Regions from separate parts of the Staphylococcus ureilyticus genome, predicted to be linked through region 2. Evidence: predicted binding sites of a transcription regulator. Region 2 holds the regulator's gene; the other holds the start of a gene.
What was found. The regulator NrdR, encoded in region 2, represses ribonucleotide reductase genes. The targets are predictions, from matches to a motif close to AACACNATATATNGTGTT.
Positions count from the first base shown of each region.

Region 1: a site for NrdR is predicted at 7,097-7,114, ahead of nrdI (class Ib ribonucleoside-diphosphate reductase assembly flavoprotein NrdI). Genes of this name have one in related genera too.

Region 1 covers NZ_CP094825.1:498,155-507,594, reverse strand. The annotation lists gene MUA21_RS02355 (iron ABC transporter ATP-binding protein) at 1-793, opposite strand, end outside; gene MUA21_RS02350 (iron chelate uptake ABC transporter family permease subunit) at 790-1,749, opposite strand; gene MUA21_RS02345 (ABC transporter permease) at 1,739-2,707, opposite strand; gene nrdF (class 1b ribonucleoside-diphosphate reductase subunit beta) at 3,172-4,140, opposite strand; gene nrdE (class 1b ribonucleoside-diphosphate reductase subunit alpha) at 4,379-6,484, opposite strand; gene nrdI (class Ib ribonucleoside-diphosphate reductase assembly flavoprotein NrdI) at 6,447-6,845, opposite strand; gene MUA21_RS02325 (DMT family transporter) at 7,557-8,444, shown strand; gene queF (preQ(1) synthase) at 8,458-8,958, shown strand; gene MUA21_RS02315 (peptide MFS transporter) at 9,141-9,440, shown strand, end outside.
Region 2 covers NZ_CP094825.1:1,448,989-1,458,428, forward strand. The annotation lists gene MUA21_RS07135 (amino acid permease) at 1-544, opposite strand, end outside; lysine riboswitch at 753-926, opposite strand; gene thrS (threonine--tRNA ligase) at 986-2,923, opposite strand; gene dnaI (primosomal protein DnaI) at 3,264-4,187, opposite strand; gene dnaB (replicative helicase loading/DNA remodeling protein DnaB) at 4,191-5,582, opposite strand; gene nrdR (transcriptional regulator NrdR) at 5,583-6,053, opposite strand; gene gap (type I glyceraldehyde-3-phosphate dehydrogenase) at 6,315-7,340, opposite strand; gene coaE (dephospho-CoA kinase) at 7,595-8,221, opposite strand; gene mutM (bifunctional DNA-formamidopyrimidine glycosylase/DNA-(apurinic or apyrimidinic site) lyase) at 8,237-9,109, opposite strand; gene polA (DNA polymerase I) at 9,125-9,440, opposite strand, start outside.

The sequences.
Region 1 (9,440 bases), 950 kb from region 2:
ATTGTAATATCGATAGTTCATACTCTGCTGTTTCTTCATCAAAATATACACAAATACGTTGTCCGCGAATGTCTTCAATTTTAACGTCCATATCATATAGTGTCTTAAGCGTATCTTCTTGTATAACTTCATCTTTAGTACTTGCTTTGACCATTTCTCCATCTTTCAATGCAATGATGTCATCTGAATAGCACGAAGCAAAATTAATATCATGTATGACAACAACAATAGTTTTATTGAGTGATTTAGCGAGTTGACGTAATGTTTTCATAATTTGAACTGAATGTTTCATGTCTAAATTATTTAATGGTTCATCAAGCAAAATATACTCTGTGTCCTGTGCTATCGTCATAGCTACATATGCACGTTGTCGTTGACCACCTGACAATGTTTTTAAGTAACGGTGTCTAATTTCTTTAAGATTCAATAACTCAAGTGCATACTCAACTTGCGCTCGATCCGCCTCATTTAAGCGTCCTTTCGAATATGGAAATCTTCCAAAATTAACAAGTTGCTCCACAGTAATATTTAACTCAGTATGATTGGCCTGTTTCAAAATAGATAATTTTTTAGATAACTCATTACTTTTATATTCAGATATAGCTTTCCCCTCAATCTCAATAGTTCCTTTATCGAAATCAATCAAGCGTGTGATTGCTGATAATAAGGTACTCTTACCAGCGCCGTTTGGACCTATCATTGAAGTTAAACGCCCTTTACTGATTTCTACATTAATGTCATTTAAAATCGTTTTATCCTGAATCGTTTTAGTCAATCCTTGAACACGTATCAATTCGCATGTCTCCTTTTAATTAATAGATAGATAAAGTACGTTCCACCTACTAAGTCTATAATGATACTCACTTGCGTCGTCGCTTCAAATAAATTTTCCACTACACTCTGTGCAATAAATAAACTCAACCAACTTAAACAAATCGTTGCCGGCAATATATATTTATGTTCATAGGTTTTCATCAATTCGTGTGCTAGATTAACTGTTAACAATCCTAAAAATGTAATTGGACCTACCAATGAAGTAGAGATGGATACTAATATCGCAACAAGTATAAGTAATAATCTTGTAACCATTTTATAAGACAAACCTAAATTAATTGCTTGGTCTTTGCCTAATAAAAGTACATCTAAATACGGTATCGCAATCACTGTAATAAGGATTAATATCATTAATATAACTCCGCACAGCATCACCAATTTACTATTGGAAGCATCAAAATTGGCAAACATTGAACTCTGGACTGCCAAAAAGTCTTCAGGATTAATAATCAGTTCTAAAAATCCAGTGATACTTCTGAAGAAAGTGCCTAAAATAACTCCTATGAGTAAAATAAAGTATATTGACACATCACCAATTCTAAAGATACCTTGAAATAGTAATAGTGAAAATACAACCATTACTAACAGTGAAGTAGCAAAACTTAAATATATATTAGTAACAAATGCAGACTGTACACCAAACACAAATACTAGCAATACTTTCACAAACATATATACAGCATCAAGCCCCATAATCGACGGTGTTAACAAACGATTCGTTGTAATTGCCTGAAAAATGACTACTGAAGCTGCAATTGCTCCACCTACCAATAGCATAAGCACTAATTTTCTAAAACGGCTGATAAACTGGTATCTAAAAATTTCGAAATCAATACCGATGAAAAGATAAATTAAAGCAACACATAAAGTGATAGCGATTAATATCATTAACTTTGATTTAGCACTAATCTGCATAATTATGTCTTCCTTTCATCAATAAGATTAAGAAAATAATCGTGCCAAAAACACCAATTGTTAAACCAATATTTATTTCATATGGATAGACAATAATCCTACCAATTATGTCAGAAAACATAACAAATACTGCCCCTAACATTGCTGTATGAGGCAATGCTTGTTTTAAATGATCACCTCTAAAAATTGACACAATATTCGGAACAATGAGGCCTAAAAATGGTAATGTCCCCACTGTAACAACTACAAGCGCTGTTATAGTCGCAGTGATAAATAAACCAATATTTATTATTTTTTTATAGTTAACGCCTAAGTTATTACTAAAATCTTTCCCCATCCCTGCAATCGTGAAATGATTAGCAAATATATATGTAAGTATTAATAAAGGAATGCTTAAGTATAATATTTCATATCTACCACTCGTAATGATAGCAAAATTTCCGTTAAGCCAGTTGCCTACACTTTGTACAGTATTCGTTTTTAGAGCAAGAAATGTCGCTAAGCTAGACACAATACCACCAAGCATAATACCTAAAAGTGGAATAAAAATAACATCTGTGAATCTTATGTACTGTACTAATTTAACAAATAAGAATGTGCCACCGATGCTTAATATTACTGCAAATATTAATTTAATAATAATATTCTCTTGTGGAAAAAATATCATTGATATTAAAATACCTAACTTGGCCCATTCCATTGTCCCTGCTGTCGTTGGACTCACAAATTTATTTTGCATCATCTGCTGCATAATAAGTCCAGAAAGCGCTAAAGTACTGCCAGAGATTAAGATACTTATAGTTCTGGGGATCCTACTAGACACGATGATATTTATTTGTTCATGCGTTAAATGAAAAATATCAGTAATCGATACTTTACTAACGCCTATAAATAAAGAAAGGATAGTTAAAAAGAATAAAATAATAGCTAAGACAACGCCATTTAGTAAAAATTTCATAGTGAGTAATTAATCCTTTCATAAACGCTATATCGTATTGAATGTGATAATCATTATCAATACCTATAAATTAAATTTTATCATCTTTGCAAGTAAATTCAATAGCAATAATAGAGATTATCAAAACAATTCTCCATTTATGTCAAAAATATCTAAATTAGAAACTAAGACATTTAATCAAGTACTTTCATTTTATACTCAAGTATTTATAGAAATTTTTGTCGTTTCACTTGAATCACTCATTTAACTATTACATAAAACAAAATTAGTGTTCGAATTAGTTGTATTGGCATAAAATTTGTAAATTGTAGTACATCGAACGAAACTTATACAAATTAAAAAACGTCAATTTCTATATAATTTCAATAGAAACTGACGTTTATTGGTGATTAAAAATTGCTTATATTTCAGACATCTGCAATCACTAAATTTTATATTATTATGATAGTTGAAATGGTCACAATTTAGTCTTCAAAAATAAAATCTTCATCTTGTAATGCTTCAACGTTTAGCGCTAATGTATAACCATCGCCTTTAACAGAGAAGAAATCATGGTTTTTTGTAGATGTATCTAGCGCATTTTCGATAATTGGATTAAATTCTCTCTCTTCAAAGTACGGATCAAATCCAAGGTTTGATAATGCTTTGTTACCATTATATCTTACATAGTTAAGCACATCTTCAGTTAAACCGATGTCATCATATAAAGATTGTGTATAAGAAACTTCGTTTTTATATAATTCATCTAATAGTTTATACATTTCTTGGTCTGCTTGTTGTTTTTCACTTTCAGACAATTCATTTCGTAAACTTTGCGCATCCATCCCAGTAAACACACCATGAATAGATTCATCTAATAAAATTTTACGAATGATTTCTCCTGAGGTTGTCATTTTACCTTGCCCAGCTAAATATAATGGGTAATAGAAACCAGAATAGAATAAAAATGTTTCTAGAAAAACACTTGATACACGTGCGATATATTGATCATAAATCGATGCTTCTTTACCCCATAATTTATGATAATTATTTACAATTTTATCCGATTTAAATTTCAAATGTGGCTCTTCTAGGACCCATTTATCTAATAAGTAGTTTGTTTCGCTAGATGGTAATAAAGTTGTAAAGATGTGAGAATAACTTTTAGCATGAATTTGTTCCATCATCGCCATAAAGGAATAAACCGCTTTTTTACGTAAATCTGTAGTATGTAACATGATTAATGGCATGCCATCATCTGCTTGGTGTGTATCCAGACCAGTTAAACCTGCTAATGCTTTTTTAAATGCATTTTTTTCTTCATCGGATAATGTTTTCCAACTTGCAATATCTTTTGAAACTTTAAATTCAGTTTCTACCCACATTTGCGAAATATTTTGTCGCCAAAACATATTTGTCATATCTTCTTGAGTATTCCAATTGACTGCTTTCATTTAGATAATTCCCCTATCTAGTAAATATTTATTTGAATTATAAAACACAGAAAGTGGGACAGAAATCTAAATATATCTTTAGATTTTCTATCCCTCTGCATAAGTGACTCTATTTCTATAATGTTGATACACTTTAATTTAAATCATGTTCACTTAATGCATTACCTTTTTGTTTTTAAAACATATGCGATATTTCAAGATTCATATTTCCTTGTTCATTAAATTAGATAGCCTCGTTTTATATTGCACAACTCGTACATTCTTCAACACTTAATAATTTATTTCTAGTGTAATATAAAGATTTCAACCCTTTATGATGTGCATAAACATATAATCTAGATAATTCACGTGTTGATATCTCTGAGTTTACATAAAGAATTGTAGAAATACCTTGATCCACATGTGTTTGGATCGTAGCAATTAAATCGATTAATTTCATTTGATCAGTATTGAATGCAGATTTGTAATACCACATTGTTTCTGGTGATAAGAATGGCATTGGATAAAACGTTTCTGCATTACCGTAAGTACGGCGCTCAATTTGGTCAACTATCGGCATAACTGAACTTGTCGCATTTTGAACATAAGAAATACTTTGTGTTGGTGCAATCGCTAAACGATATGCGTGGAATAAGCCGTGAGTTTCAACTTCTTTTTGTAATGCTTTCCAATCTTCAGGTGAAGGAATTTCTAAACCTTCAAATAATTTACGTACTTTTTCATATTTTGGTGTAAACGTTTGCGAAGTGTAAAACTCAAAATATTTCCCATTCGCATAATCTGATTTATCAAAGTCTTTAAATGTTTCTTGTCTATCTTTTGCAATTTCCATGGATCTTTCAATTGAATAATAGTTCATCATCATGAAGAATATGTTAGCAAAATCTTTTGCTTCTTCAGACTCATAACCAATTTTATTTTTAGCTAGATAACCATGTAGATTCATAACGCCTAATCCAACTGAATGTAATTCACTATTAGCTTTTCTAACACCTGGCGCATTTTGTATATTTGCTTCATCACTGACCACTGTCAATGCATCCATGCCTGTGTGCACTGAATCTTTAAATTTTCCAGATTCCATAACATTAACAATATTTAAAGATCCTAAGTTACAAGATATATCACGTTTTATTTCGTCTTCGATACCATAATCGTTAATAATAGACGTTTCTTGTAATTGGAAGATTTCTGTACATAAGTTACTCATTTTAATTTGACCAATATTAGAGTTAGGATGTACTTTATTCGCATTATCTTTAAACATTAGATAAGGATAACCAGATTGCAGTTGTGTTTGTGCAATCATATTTAGCATTTCACGAGCATCTTTTTTCTTTTTATCAACATTTGGATTGGCTACTAAACTTTCGTAGTATTCATCTAAATTAATGTCATCTAACGTTACACCATATTCATTATAAACTGTATGTGGTGCGAACATATAAAAGTCTTTACCTTCTTTTGCCAGTTCAAAGAATTTTGAAGGTACAATTAAACCAGTAGAAATAGTTGATAATCGTAAATCTTCATCCGCGTTAACTTTTTTAGTATCTAAAAATTCTTCTACATCATAATGGAAAATATTTAAGTACACAGCACCAGCCCCAGGACGTTGTCCTAATTGGTCAGCATAGCTAAATCCACCTTCAAGAGATTTAGCAACAGGTAATACACCTTTTGCCACGCCTTTAATACCTTTAATCGCTTCTCCTCTAGCACGCAATTTAGATAAGTTGATAGCAACACCGCCACCAATTTTACTTAACTGTTTCGCTGTAGAATCTATAAAATTGATTGAATTTAAACTGTCGTCTACTTCTAGTAAGAAACATGACACAAGCTCACCACGACGCGCACGCCCAGCATTTAAAAACGTTGGCGTTGCTGGTTGGTAACGTTGTTCAATCATAGCTGAGATAAGTTGTCTAGCTGTCGGTTTATGACCATTTGCTAGATATAGTGCAACGATTACAACATGTTGCTTATAATCTTCTAAGAACTGTGTTTTATCGTTTGTCTTCAACGCATAGTCTTTAAAGAATTTACTTGCTGACATATAACTGGCAAAACGAAAGTCAATACTTTTAGCATAATCTGTAATTTCTTGTAAATCCGCTTCTGAATATTTTTCAAAAACGTCAAAATAAAAATCGTTATCCACGAGATAATGTAAGCGTTCAATTTCAGTATCAAAATAGATTGTCTTATCTTGAATCTCTTCTAAATAAACTGCTAGTGCTTCTTGATCCTTTTCCAAATTAAAGAAACCATTATCTTTTCTTTTTGTAACCTCATTGTTTAATTCAATATGATTGTATTTCTTCTCGTCCATAATCTTCATTGAAATTTCCCACCTTATCTTTAAATTCATTTATATCATCTGCAGTGCCCTGTACTTCAAACTTCAATAATAATGGAACTTGGTAACGTTCCGAAATTAATCGTCCAGCTTTTGCGAAATTTTGTCCCCAATTACGGTTTCCGCTAGCTGCAACAGCTTTTAATAAATCATCATTTACTTCTAAAAACGCTTGAACTGGTTGGGGTACCTCACCAAATCCTATTGTCCCAGTGACCAAAACGAATGGCTCCTCAATTCTCTCTGAACAATTATTTTGCGTGATTTCCATAACATTTGTCAGTTCGGTTTTTTTTATAAATCTGCGCACATTGCCGGAAAACGAAAAATATACCACTTTCATTGGCTCACCTTCTTTCTAAATAGAAATACGTAAGTTGGAAAATCAAAAATTGTAAGGCTTTCGAGGTGTTGTTTTTGAATGTATTAAATGATTGAAATAACCACTATATATAGTAACTTGTAATTCTATAAGTAGGTATGTAAAAACTCAACATTTAAGTATTAATGCCTTATTTGTCATTATTTAAAGCCTGAAACTGTGTGATTTTACTTAAAATTTGATTTATTATAAATAAATTGACCACGTATCAAAACACAATATATAGTGTTTCGCCCTGGCCATTAATACTATATTATGTGTTTCATTATACATAACTCATCGCCTTATTAAAAGTCTTTAATTTATGTCAAAACAATGAAAACAGTATGAAAATGGCACCAATTCAACCTTAAACTCAATTTTAAATTTTTAAAAAATATTTTTTCGACTTTTAGAGGCTCAATGCTTGCTTTTTTTAATTTCTTTTTAAAGCTTGATATATCTGGATTATCTAGCCCTAGACCTTATATATTGCGCTTCATATATTATATTTTAGAACTAATTGGTATACTTAATTACTTTTAAAATTTCTTAATGAAACACTATACAAACAGAACATTTGTTCGTATTTATACTTTAATATATTTCCCTTTTAAATTCAAGCATATATACATTTTCTAATTAACTATGCTAATATAGATACGTTAAAATTTTAAAATTGAGGCGATATATGTGAATCCAAAAATAAAAGGTATTATTGCTATTCTAATTTCTGCAGTTGGTTTTAGCTTTATGTCTGTTTTTTTTAGATTAGCTGGAGATCTCCCTGTCTTTCAAAAATCATTGGCAAGAAACCTAGTGGCAATGTTTATTCCTTTGTATTTTATATTTAAGTACAAACAACCACTTTTTGGTAAATTGAGTAGCCAGCCTTTATTAATATCTCGTTCTGCGCTTGGCTTAATTGGCGTATTATTAAATATATATGCCATCGACCATATGATTCTTAGTGACGCAGATACATTAATGAAATTAAATCCTTTTTGGACGATACTACTTAGTTTGATTTTCTTAAATGAAAAAGTACGCAATTACCAATTTATTGCTATGATCGTAGCCATTTTGGGTATGTTATTCGTTGTGAAACCTGAGTTTTCTTCTTCTATGATTCCAGCGATTGCCGGATTACTATCAGGTATCTTCGCGGCAAGTGCCTATACTTGTGTTAGAGCATTAAGTAGCAAAGAGGCACCATATACGATTGTTTTTTATTTTTCTTTCTTCTCTATAATAGCACTCATTCCATTTACGATATTTACATTCGAACCAATGTCTGTCATGCAAGTTGTTTATTTAATCGGTGCTGGCTTAGCTGCGGCTGCTGGTCAAATAGGTATTACCTTAGCCTATAGTTTTGCCCCGGCTAAAGATATTTCAATATTTACGTACGCATCTATTATATTCACCGCGCTATTTGGTTTTATTTTATTTGGTGAGTCACCAGATTTCTATGCAATTCTAGGTTATATCATTATTATTGGTGCAAGCTATTATATGTTTGAAAAAGCAAGACGCCAACCGTTAACCGTTCAGAAAAAGGAACAAAAATCTAAATATTAAAGGAGCAATTACGATGTCTGAAGGACGTAAACATGAAGATTTAAAAGATATTACTTTACTAGGAAACCAAAATAATAAATATGATTTTGATTATCGACCAGATGTATTAGAATCATTTGATAATAAACACCCGGGCCGTGATTATTTTGTTAAATTTAATTGTCCTGAGTTTACATCTTTATGCCCTATTACGGGTCAACCTGATTTTGCTACTATTTATATTTCGTATATTCCAAATATTAAAATGGTAGAATCTAAATCATTAAAATTGTATTTATTTAGCTTTAGAAATCATGGCGATTTTCATGAGGACTGTATGAATATTATTATGAATGATCTCATCGACTTAATGGATCCACATTATATAGAAGTTTGGGGAAAATTCACGCCTCGTGGTGGTATATCTATTGATCCTTATACAAACTATGGTCGCCCTGACAGTAAATATGAAAAAATGGCAGAACATCGTTTAATGAATCATGATCTCTATCCAGAAAAAATAGATAATCGTTAATACAATAGGATAAACAAAAACCAAAAGTTGTTAAGTCTCGTTCGATAAAGGCTTAACAGCTTTTTTTATTAAAATATTTTATTTTTGTATTTTTGAATGTATTTTATATTAAATCAATTCATACTTGTTAAATTATGAGATACAGTATAAAATATATCCAACCGTTAAAGGGGAGGGAAATTATGAAAAGATCGAATTATACACATGAAGAAATTATTAAAGACATCCCAAACAAAGGTTTCTTTGGGCATCCAAAAGGACTAAGCACTTTATTCTTCACTGAATTTTGGGAGAGATTCAGTTATTATGGTATGAAAGCCATTTTAATTTTTTACTTATATTATGCCGTGGCTGATGGAGGCTTTGGATTGCCGCAAAGTGTTGCCATGCAAATTGTCGCAATCTACGGTACTTTAATTTATATGTCAGGTATCATCGGAGGATGGATTGCAGATAGAATCACTGGTACACAAGATGCAGTT
Region 2 (9,440 bases):
TAATTCCAAGTATAGTAAGTAGTCCGATGGCAATAAAAATGATAACTGTAACAACTTTAATTAATGCAAACCAGTATTCACTTTCACCATAAACTCTAACAGACAAAGCGTTTAGTCCAAATATAATAATTAGGAACAGACAGCTCCAACTCCAAGCTGGTATACCCGAAAGAGGTGTCCAATATTGAATCACTTGTGCAGCAATCGTAACATCTGCAGCAACTGTAATAACCCAGTTGAACCAATAATTCCATCCCAATGCAAATCCAAGTGATGGATCAACAAAACGCGTAGCATAAGTACTAAATGAACCAGAAACAGGTAAATAAGTAGCCATTTCTCCTAAAGATGTCATAAGGAAAAATACCATTGCTCCAATAATTGCATATGCAAGTAATGCACCCAAGGCACCTGCATCATGAATTGCACCACCAGAAGTCATAAACAAACCAGTACCAATACAACCACCAATTGCTATCATGGATATATGACGATCTTTTAGCCCTCTTTTAACTCCATTATTTTGATTTACTTCTTTTGCCATAGATGCTCCCTTTCCTTTAAACTTAGAGGCCAACTTACTATGCGATTATAATTATACTTTTATAGTTATTAATAACCTTTACATCGGAATATACATGTTATTTAACCAATTTGCTATAAATTTCCCGTTTTAGTATGAATAATAATCTTAAACCTAAATAAAATGGTTACATACCTATTAGATATGCAACCATTTTAGTCATAGCATTTATATAGGTAGCACATCACATATGTGACAGTCCAGTCTCTTTCGAAAACTGACCCAACCAATAGTGAAAAATGGTCACTTTTGATTTCGGCATTTTTACCTTTCACAAATCCTACATACGCTCCAAATAGCTTACAGATTGTTACTGATTAAAAACGCAACCTCTAACTCAATTTTTTTATTTTTTTATTTCACTAAAATTCAATATACATGATTTCAACATTACTTTCAAGGTTATCTTTGTTTTTTAAGTCTGATTTCATCTACCAAATCCCAAATAAATGATTCTTTTTCAACCGTTTCTTGATCTTGAGAACCATATTTTCTAACATTCACTTCATTATTTTCCATCTCTTTATCCCCAACTACAAGTTGATAAGGGATTTTTTGCATTTGTGCTTCTCTGATTTTGTAACCCATTTTTTCATTTCGATCATCTATTTCGACTCTTATACCTTGTGATTTAAGTTCGTCTTGTAAATGTCGAGCATAATCATAATGCAAGTCAACGTTTACTGGAATAATTTCAACTTGTTTTGGTGCTAACCACGTAGGGAAAGCTCCTTTAGTTTCTTCTGTTAAAAATGCAACAAAGCGCTCCATTGTCGAAACAACACCACGATGGATGACTACAGGTCTATGTTGCTCCCCGTCTTTTCCTATATATGACAATTCAAATTTTTCAGGTAGTAAGAAGTCTAATTGAGCCGTAGATAACGTTTCTTCTTTACCCATAGCTGTTTGTACTTGAACATCTAACTTAGGGCCATAAAAGGCAGCTTCCCCAATAGCTTCTTCGTATGCTAAACCTAGTTCATCAACCGCTTCTTTCAACATACTCTCTGCTTTATTCCACATTTCATCATCATCAAAGTACTTTTCTTTATCTTCAGGATCTCTGTAACTTAAGCGGAATTTATAATTTTCAAATCCAAAGTCTTCATAAACATCGACAATTAAATTAACAACGCGTTTGAATTCTTCTTTTATTTGATCTGGTCTTACAAAAATATGTGCATCATTTAAAGTCATTCCTCTAACACGTTGTAATCCAGAAACAGCACCACTTGCTTCATAACGATGCATTGTACCTAATTCAGCAATGCGAATTGGTAATTCACGATATGAATGTGGTTTATTCGCATAAATCATCATATGGTGAGGGCAATTCATAGGTCTTAACACCATTTCTTCATTTTCATCTAATTTCATAGTTGGGAACATATCCTCTTGATAATGATCCCAGTGTCCTGATGTTTTATATAAATCTACATTTGCCATCACTGGTGTATACACGTGATCATAACCCATGCTTACTTCTTTATCTACAATATATCGTTCAATTTCGCGACGAATTGTTGCACCGTTCGGTAACCACAATGGTAAACCTGCACCTACTAATTGATTGTTTGAGAATAGTTCTAATTCTTTACCAATTTTACGGTGATCACGTTCTTTGCGTTCTTCTAGCATTTTAAGATGTGCCTTTAAGTCTTTTTTATCAAAGAAAGCAGTACCATATATACGTTGAAGCATTTTATTATCACTATCTCCACGCCAATATGCGCCTGCAGTTGATAAAAGTTTAAACTCTTTAATTTTTGAAGTTGATGGTACATGAACACCACGACATAAATCAGTGAATTCACCCTGCGAATACAAAGTAACATTTTCATCTTCTGGAATAGCATCTATTAGTTCTAGTTTATACGGATCATCAGCAAAAAATGTTTTCGCTTCATCTCTCGATACTATTTTTCGTTCTATAGGATAGTTTTCATTGACGATTTGCTTCATTGTTTTTTCTATTTTTTCAAAATCATCAGATGACACGCTTTCAGACATATCAAAATCATAATAAAATCCACCATCAATGACTGGACCCACACCAAATTTCACATCTCCATATAAACGCTTTAAAGCTTGTGCCATTAAATGTGCAGTAGAGTGACGCAAAACTTCTAAAGCTTCATCACTACCAGGTGTAACTATTTCAATTTCACCATCTGTTTCGATTGGTCTTGTTAAATCAATCATTTGTCCATTTAACTTTCCTGCTACAGCTTTTTTTCTTAAACCAGGACTGATTGAGTGTGCAATCTCTTCTGTAGTAGTTCCTTTTTCAAATGCTTTCGCATTACCATCTGGAAAAGTAATATTTATTTGATCCATTTAAATTCCTCCTATTTATACTTGCCTTAAATCATCACGAAATAGTCATATTACAAACGTAAAACAAAAAGACCCCATCCCTAAAAGGGACGAGGTCTTCGCGGTACCACCCTAATTAAAGTAATTTTTATAATGATAAAAATACTTTACTCTACATAAGTTAACGGTCTTGAGCCGGATGTTGATTAGAACATCTATCATGAAGTAGTAACAGATAATGATACTTACCAAATTCTCATCACACATTGGTTCTCTGTGAAGTATGAAATTATCTATCATGTCTTCATTTTATTTCGCTTGATTTAGATTTAATTATATTATACAACATTTTTTTAATAATTCAATCGTTACGATAATTTTTGCCTTCCAAAAAATATGGTGTTGCTAACGATTTAATTCTTTCCATTATTCTAGCTGCTTTTGTTTTTTCAGTACCATTGCGCGTAACAGAAAGATGATATTCTAATTCTTCAAAGCTTAGGTTAGAGCTAAAAAACGTTGGTAATTCTTGAACCATTCTATAATGAAGTAATGGGCCAATTACTTCATCTCTTGCCCAAGGTGTAATCTCTTCAGCACCAATATCATCTAACATTAACACATGTGATTCACGTACTTTCGCTAACCTTGATTCGAAACTGCCATCTTTAAATCCACCTTTTAAAGTGCGAATAAATTCTGGTAGATATACAATCGTAGAAGGCACTTTTTCTACTTTTAATTCATTGGCAATCGCACCTAATATAAATGATTTTCCAGTTCCAAAAGGACCATGTATATATAAACCTTTGACTTGGGGCGCTTTTTCTACTATTTTTTCACAAATATCGGTTGCTGCCATTGCAACATCTATACGATCTCTTTTGTCCATATAAATATCGCTTAATTTCGCATTTAATGTATCTCGTTGCATATGATGTGAAGCAATTAAATGGGCATCAAATTTTTCTTCGTCATGTTTGATTTTACATGGACAAGGTAGGTAACGAATTTTTATGTGCTGATTTTCTACATATAATTCAGGCACATGACCCTTAACAAAGTTCGGACAATCTTTAAAAGCATGGCCATCATAATGTTTTTCTTGATCTTTGTATTCTTGTAAAATATTCAAATCTTCATCAATCATTGCATTAGTTACTTCTGATTGATGTGTCTCTAAAAACATTTTGACATCTGGATCATTGATAACATCTTTTTTTATCTTTTCAATTCGCTGACTTAAATCCTTAGAGTCACCCATAATATGATTGAAAGACTTCATATATTATTCCTCCTCTCGCTTACTATTCAAACGTTTTAACAACGCTTCACGGTCTCTTTTTAACGCTTCATCTTCATCTGGATTATTAAGTTCTTCTAAACTTTGATTTTTCGTTTCTTTACTATCTCGTTCTTCTAGCCATTTAGGTGTCATTTCCCTAGAAACGAGTTGTTTAGGTTTATAACTACCATTTTTAGTTTGATTTGACTGTTTCGTTGTAGGTTGGTTCATCTTTTTAGCATAATGATACGCTTCTTCTGCAGTTTTGATACCCTTCTTTTTCCAATTTGATGCAATCTCAAAGATATAAGTTTTAGGAAGTTTCATGTCTTCTTTTAACATTACAAATTGCAAAAGTATATTAATTACACCAAATGGTAGTTGTTCTCTTTCAACTAATTCTTCGACCATATACTTTTGCTGCGTCGTCGGTTCAGATTCTGACCACGAAGCAAGCATATCGATGGGGCTAGTTTCGTCTAATTGTTTTAACCAATGATTTGAATCATCTTCTGTTATATTATTTTTTTCCGTGCTGACACCATCTATATAATTTGATTTTTTAGCCTTTAATTTTGGAAGCTGTTGCTCATGTTCTATGAGGTAATAGGTTCTAGCATGTTTACGCATTTCTTCAAAAGAGAGCTCTTGTGCACTAGTGATTGATTTTAAAATAATGCGTTTCATTGCTTCTGGTGTTAAACCATATAAAGTCGCAATCTGTGTGATCAATGCTTTAGCTTCACTATCAATTATTTTAGTGCTAATAAAATGATTTTGTAATAAATCATAAAGTACTTCAAAATCAAAATTTACATTAGATAAATCTGTACCACCATAAGTTTCTTCACTTTCAATCATCTGTGTATCTTCAGTCAGTGCTTTGTTAGGCACTTTAAACACATCAATGAATGTGCGCGTCACATCTTTGTACTGACTTAAGTCAATGGTCATTTGATCCTCGAAATGTGATTTCAGTTGCAAGTAGCGTTGCTTACTTACTTGACTATATAAATATACAGATAACATAGGATCATTAAAAAATTGCTCTGCTGATGGTGGTTGTACAAGCTTGTATACAAAAGAAGAGTGTTGTTTAGAATGATGCGCAAAAGATTTTAATAATCCAATGCCTTCTAACAAATCCATTTCCTTTCTGAATTCAAGTAAGTTTATTTTTAATTCATTCATAATAATATAATGTGTCAACACAACATCTTGTTCAAATTCTACGAACTGATTCAAATAATGATACAAACCAATAGCATTTGAGCCAATCATTGGCGTAAATAATCTATTAAGTATTTCTAAATGTTTATGATTTAAATAAAAATGACGCAACACGTGGAAATCATCTTGTGGTCTTAAACCATAATCATAGGACTGTAATCCCATTTAAGAATCACTCCGTTTGTTTTCTGCTAAAATTCCTTGCATTGATTGTAATAGTTGATCAACATCTTTAAATTCTTTATAAACAGATGCAAATCGCACATAAGAAACTTGATCCACATGCATCAACAAATTCATGACGTGTTCCCCTATTTCTCTTGAAGAAATTTCGGCACGTCCTTCATCTCTTAATTTCCATTCTACATTATTAGTAATATCTTCTAATTGTTGATAACGCACAGGTCTTTTTTCACATGAGCGCACCAAACCATTGAGTATTTTTTCAGGTAAAAATTGTTCACGTGTGCCATCTTTTTTGACAACGATTAACGGTCTTTTTTCAATATGTTCAAACGTAGTAAACCTTGTGCCACATTGTTCACATTCTCTTCTACGTCTGATCGCATTAACTTCATCAGCATGTCGTGAATCTACAACGCGAGAGTGCGTTGAACTACATTTCGGGCATTTCATCGAATTACCACCCTCTCAATTTGATTACCATTCATTATACTATAAATCGTTATGCCACAAAAGAATGGTATTACACAATAACGCTATTTATTTATAATAAATACACTTAACCATTCATATTTAAAATAAAACCTCTCTTCAAAGTGAAAATACACATTCACTTTAAAGAGAGGTTAAGATATAAGTTAACAATAAATTAATTTTCTTGGATACGCAATAACAAAGCAGTAACCACATTAAATATTTACAGTAATTAGGCTATTAATTAACAACAGTTGATACATTATTTTTTAATAATTGACCAATTTCTTCGGCAACATCAACAACTCTATTTGAATAACCCCATTCATTATCATACCAAGCTATAACTTTCACTTTATTTTCACCCATAATAATTGTACTTTGTGTATCAATAATGGCTGAATGTGGATTTGTGTTAAAGTCCATAGATACAAGCGGTGCATCTTCAGTCGCAATCACATCTTCTAATGTGTTATTTCTGAAAGCTTCATTAACTTCTTCTACTGTGACGTTAGTATCTAAATCAACCACTAAATCAACTAATGATACATTTTTAGTCGGCACTCTTAAAGCCATGCCATGTAGTTTGCCTTCTAGTTCAGGTAAAACTTCTTTAAGTGCTTTAGCCGCTCCAGTCGAAGTAGGAATAATACTTTCATTACATGAACGCGCACGTCTTAAGTCTTTATGTGGATTATCAATATTATTTTGATCATTAGTAATAGCATGCACTGTTGTCATTAAACCATTTTGAATACCGAATTGGTCATTAAGTACTTTTGCCACAGGCCCAATGCAATTCGTTGTACAAGAAGCATTACTAAAGATATCATATTTTTCAATGTCTAATTGATCATTATTCACACCTTTAACAATCATTTGTACATCTCCACCTTTAGATGGTCCTGTTAACAACACTTTTTTAGCACCAGCCGAAATATGAGCGACTGCTTTATCACCGTGATTAAATTTACCAGTAGCTTCAATTACAATATCTACATCAAGTTCGCCCCATGGTAAATTTTCTGGATTTCTGTCAGCAACAAGTTTTATTTCACGTTCATCAACTTTTATACCATTCTCAATAGGTTCTACCTTTAAATCGAAATTTCCATGTGTTGTATCATAATTGATTAGGTGAGCAATTGTTTCTGGTGGATAGCTAGCATTAATCGCGACTACATTCATATTTTCATTTTTTAGCGCTATTCTTAATACCATTCTTCCTATTCTACCCATTCCATTAATTGCAATATTTGTCGTCATTCGAAGCACCCCTCGTTTTAGTGTTATACTTTATGGAATTAGTATAACATAAATCGATAAATGCGAAAGCGTTTTCTTAAAGAAAAATTTAAAAAACTTAAAATAATTAAAATTGTAGTTTTCTAAACGATTAATTTTAGAAAAATCTTTATCCTTATTATTATTGATATACAAAAAAATCCCTCCAAAGTTTTCATTTATTAAATGTCCACTTTGAAGGAATCAAATAAGTATGATTTTAAAAACATTGTTATTTAAATTTCTTGCGTATGACCTGTTTCACTTTCGATATAACCTTCATCAGTTAATAATTGTTCTAAGTTTTGTTTTAAATCTAATTTAGAATCTCGATTATCGATAACATGGTCTGCCATTCTGCGTTTTTTATCTATGGATATTTGACTATAAACACGTGCCTTTGCATCCTCCATAGAAATATCATTACGTTGCATTAATCTATCAATTTGGATACTTTCAGAAGTATAGACAAGCCATACTTCATCGACTGTATCTTGTAGTTCATTTTCATAAAGTAATGGGATATCCATAATTACATTATATCCATCTTTTAGAAATGCTTCTTTTTCTTGTTCCATAATGGTTCTAACAATTGGATGTACGATTTCATTTAATTCTAATCTTTTTTCTGGATAGTTGAAAATAATATCTCCTACATATTCTCGGTTCATATTACCATCTTCATCGATTGCTTCTTCTCCGAATGTTGAACGCACCTGCTCTAGTCCTTCAGAACCTTTTTCAACAGCTTTACGTGATGCAATATCTGCATCAACAATTTTAAAACCATGTGCTGTTAACAATTCTGAAACAGTTGATTTTCCTGATGCGATACCACCAGTTAATCCAATAACTTTAGGCATAATTTCACTCTTCCTTCATTTTTGACATACAGGACAGAAATGACTATTACGTGTTGCAATGATTTGTGTCTCAATATCATTTCCGCACACTTTACATGTCTTTTGTTTATATACATTTAAATGTTGTTGCATCGTACCTGTACTTCCATCTGCATGGAGATAATCTGAAATACTGGTACCTCCATATTTAATACCCGCTTCTAACACTTCTCGAACATAATAAAATAACATTTCTTTTTCTTGATAATTTAAATCTTTAGATATACGTGCTGGATGGATACCTGCTCTAAATAATGCTTCACAGGCATAGATGTTACCACAACCTGAAACTACTCTATGGTCTAATATCATTTGTTTGATTGGTTTATTTTGATATAATTTTTTATCAAACCATGACATATAATGTGGTAATGCTTCTTTCTCAAAAGGTTCCGGTGCGATTTCTAAAAATGATGGATATCCTTCAAATGAAGCAACATTTCTAATCTCACCAAATCTCCGAATATCTGAGTAAACTAAGAGTTTGCCATTATCTAATTTAAAAATAACATGCCAATGTTTACGATAATTGGGAGCACTGATATCTTCTAAATGATCTACGACAAAAAAACCACCTGCCATACCTAAATGGCTAATAATTATTCTTTGTGTCGAACTATTTTCAATATAAAAAACAATATATTTGCTACGTCTTTCAATATTATGAATCGTGTAGCCTTTAGTATAATGTTTAAATGTATCTAAAGATAACCCTTTAATAATCGTTTCTTTATTATTATTTTTTCCTTCTATCACTTTATCAGAGAACATAATATCCTCAATTTTTTGCCCTTTTACAAAAGGTCTTATCCCTCTTGTAACATGTTCAACTTCAGGTAGTTCAGGCACCATATTCCCCTCTTTCTATTTCGCGTCATACCATGTTTGTCCATAACTAGATTCTACTTTCAATGGAACATCTAATTTCAATGCATTATCCATTATCTTTTCAATAAATTTTTCAAAGTCTTCTACTTCTTCTTCTGGCAATTCAAAAATTAACTCATCGTGTACTTGTAGTAATAGTTGAGCATGAAAATCTGTATGTTTAACCTCGTTAGCAAAATGAACCATCGCAAGTTTGATGATATCTGCTGCGCTTCCTTGTATAGGTGTATTCATTGCTGTTCTTTCAGCAAAACTTCTTAAATTAAAATTTCTACTTGTAATATCTGGAATA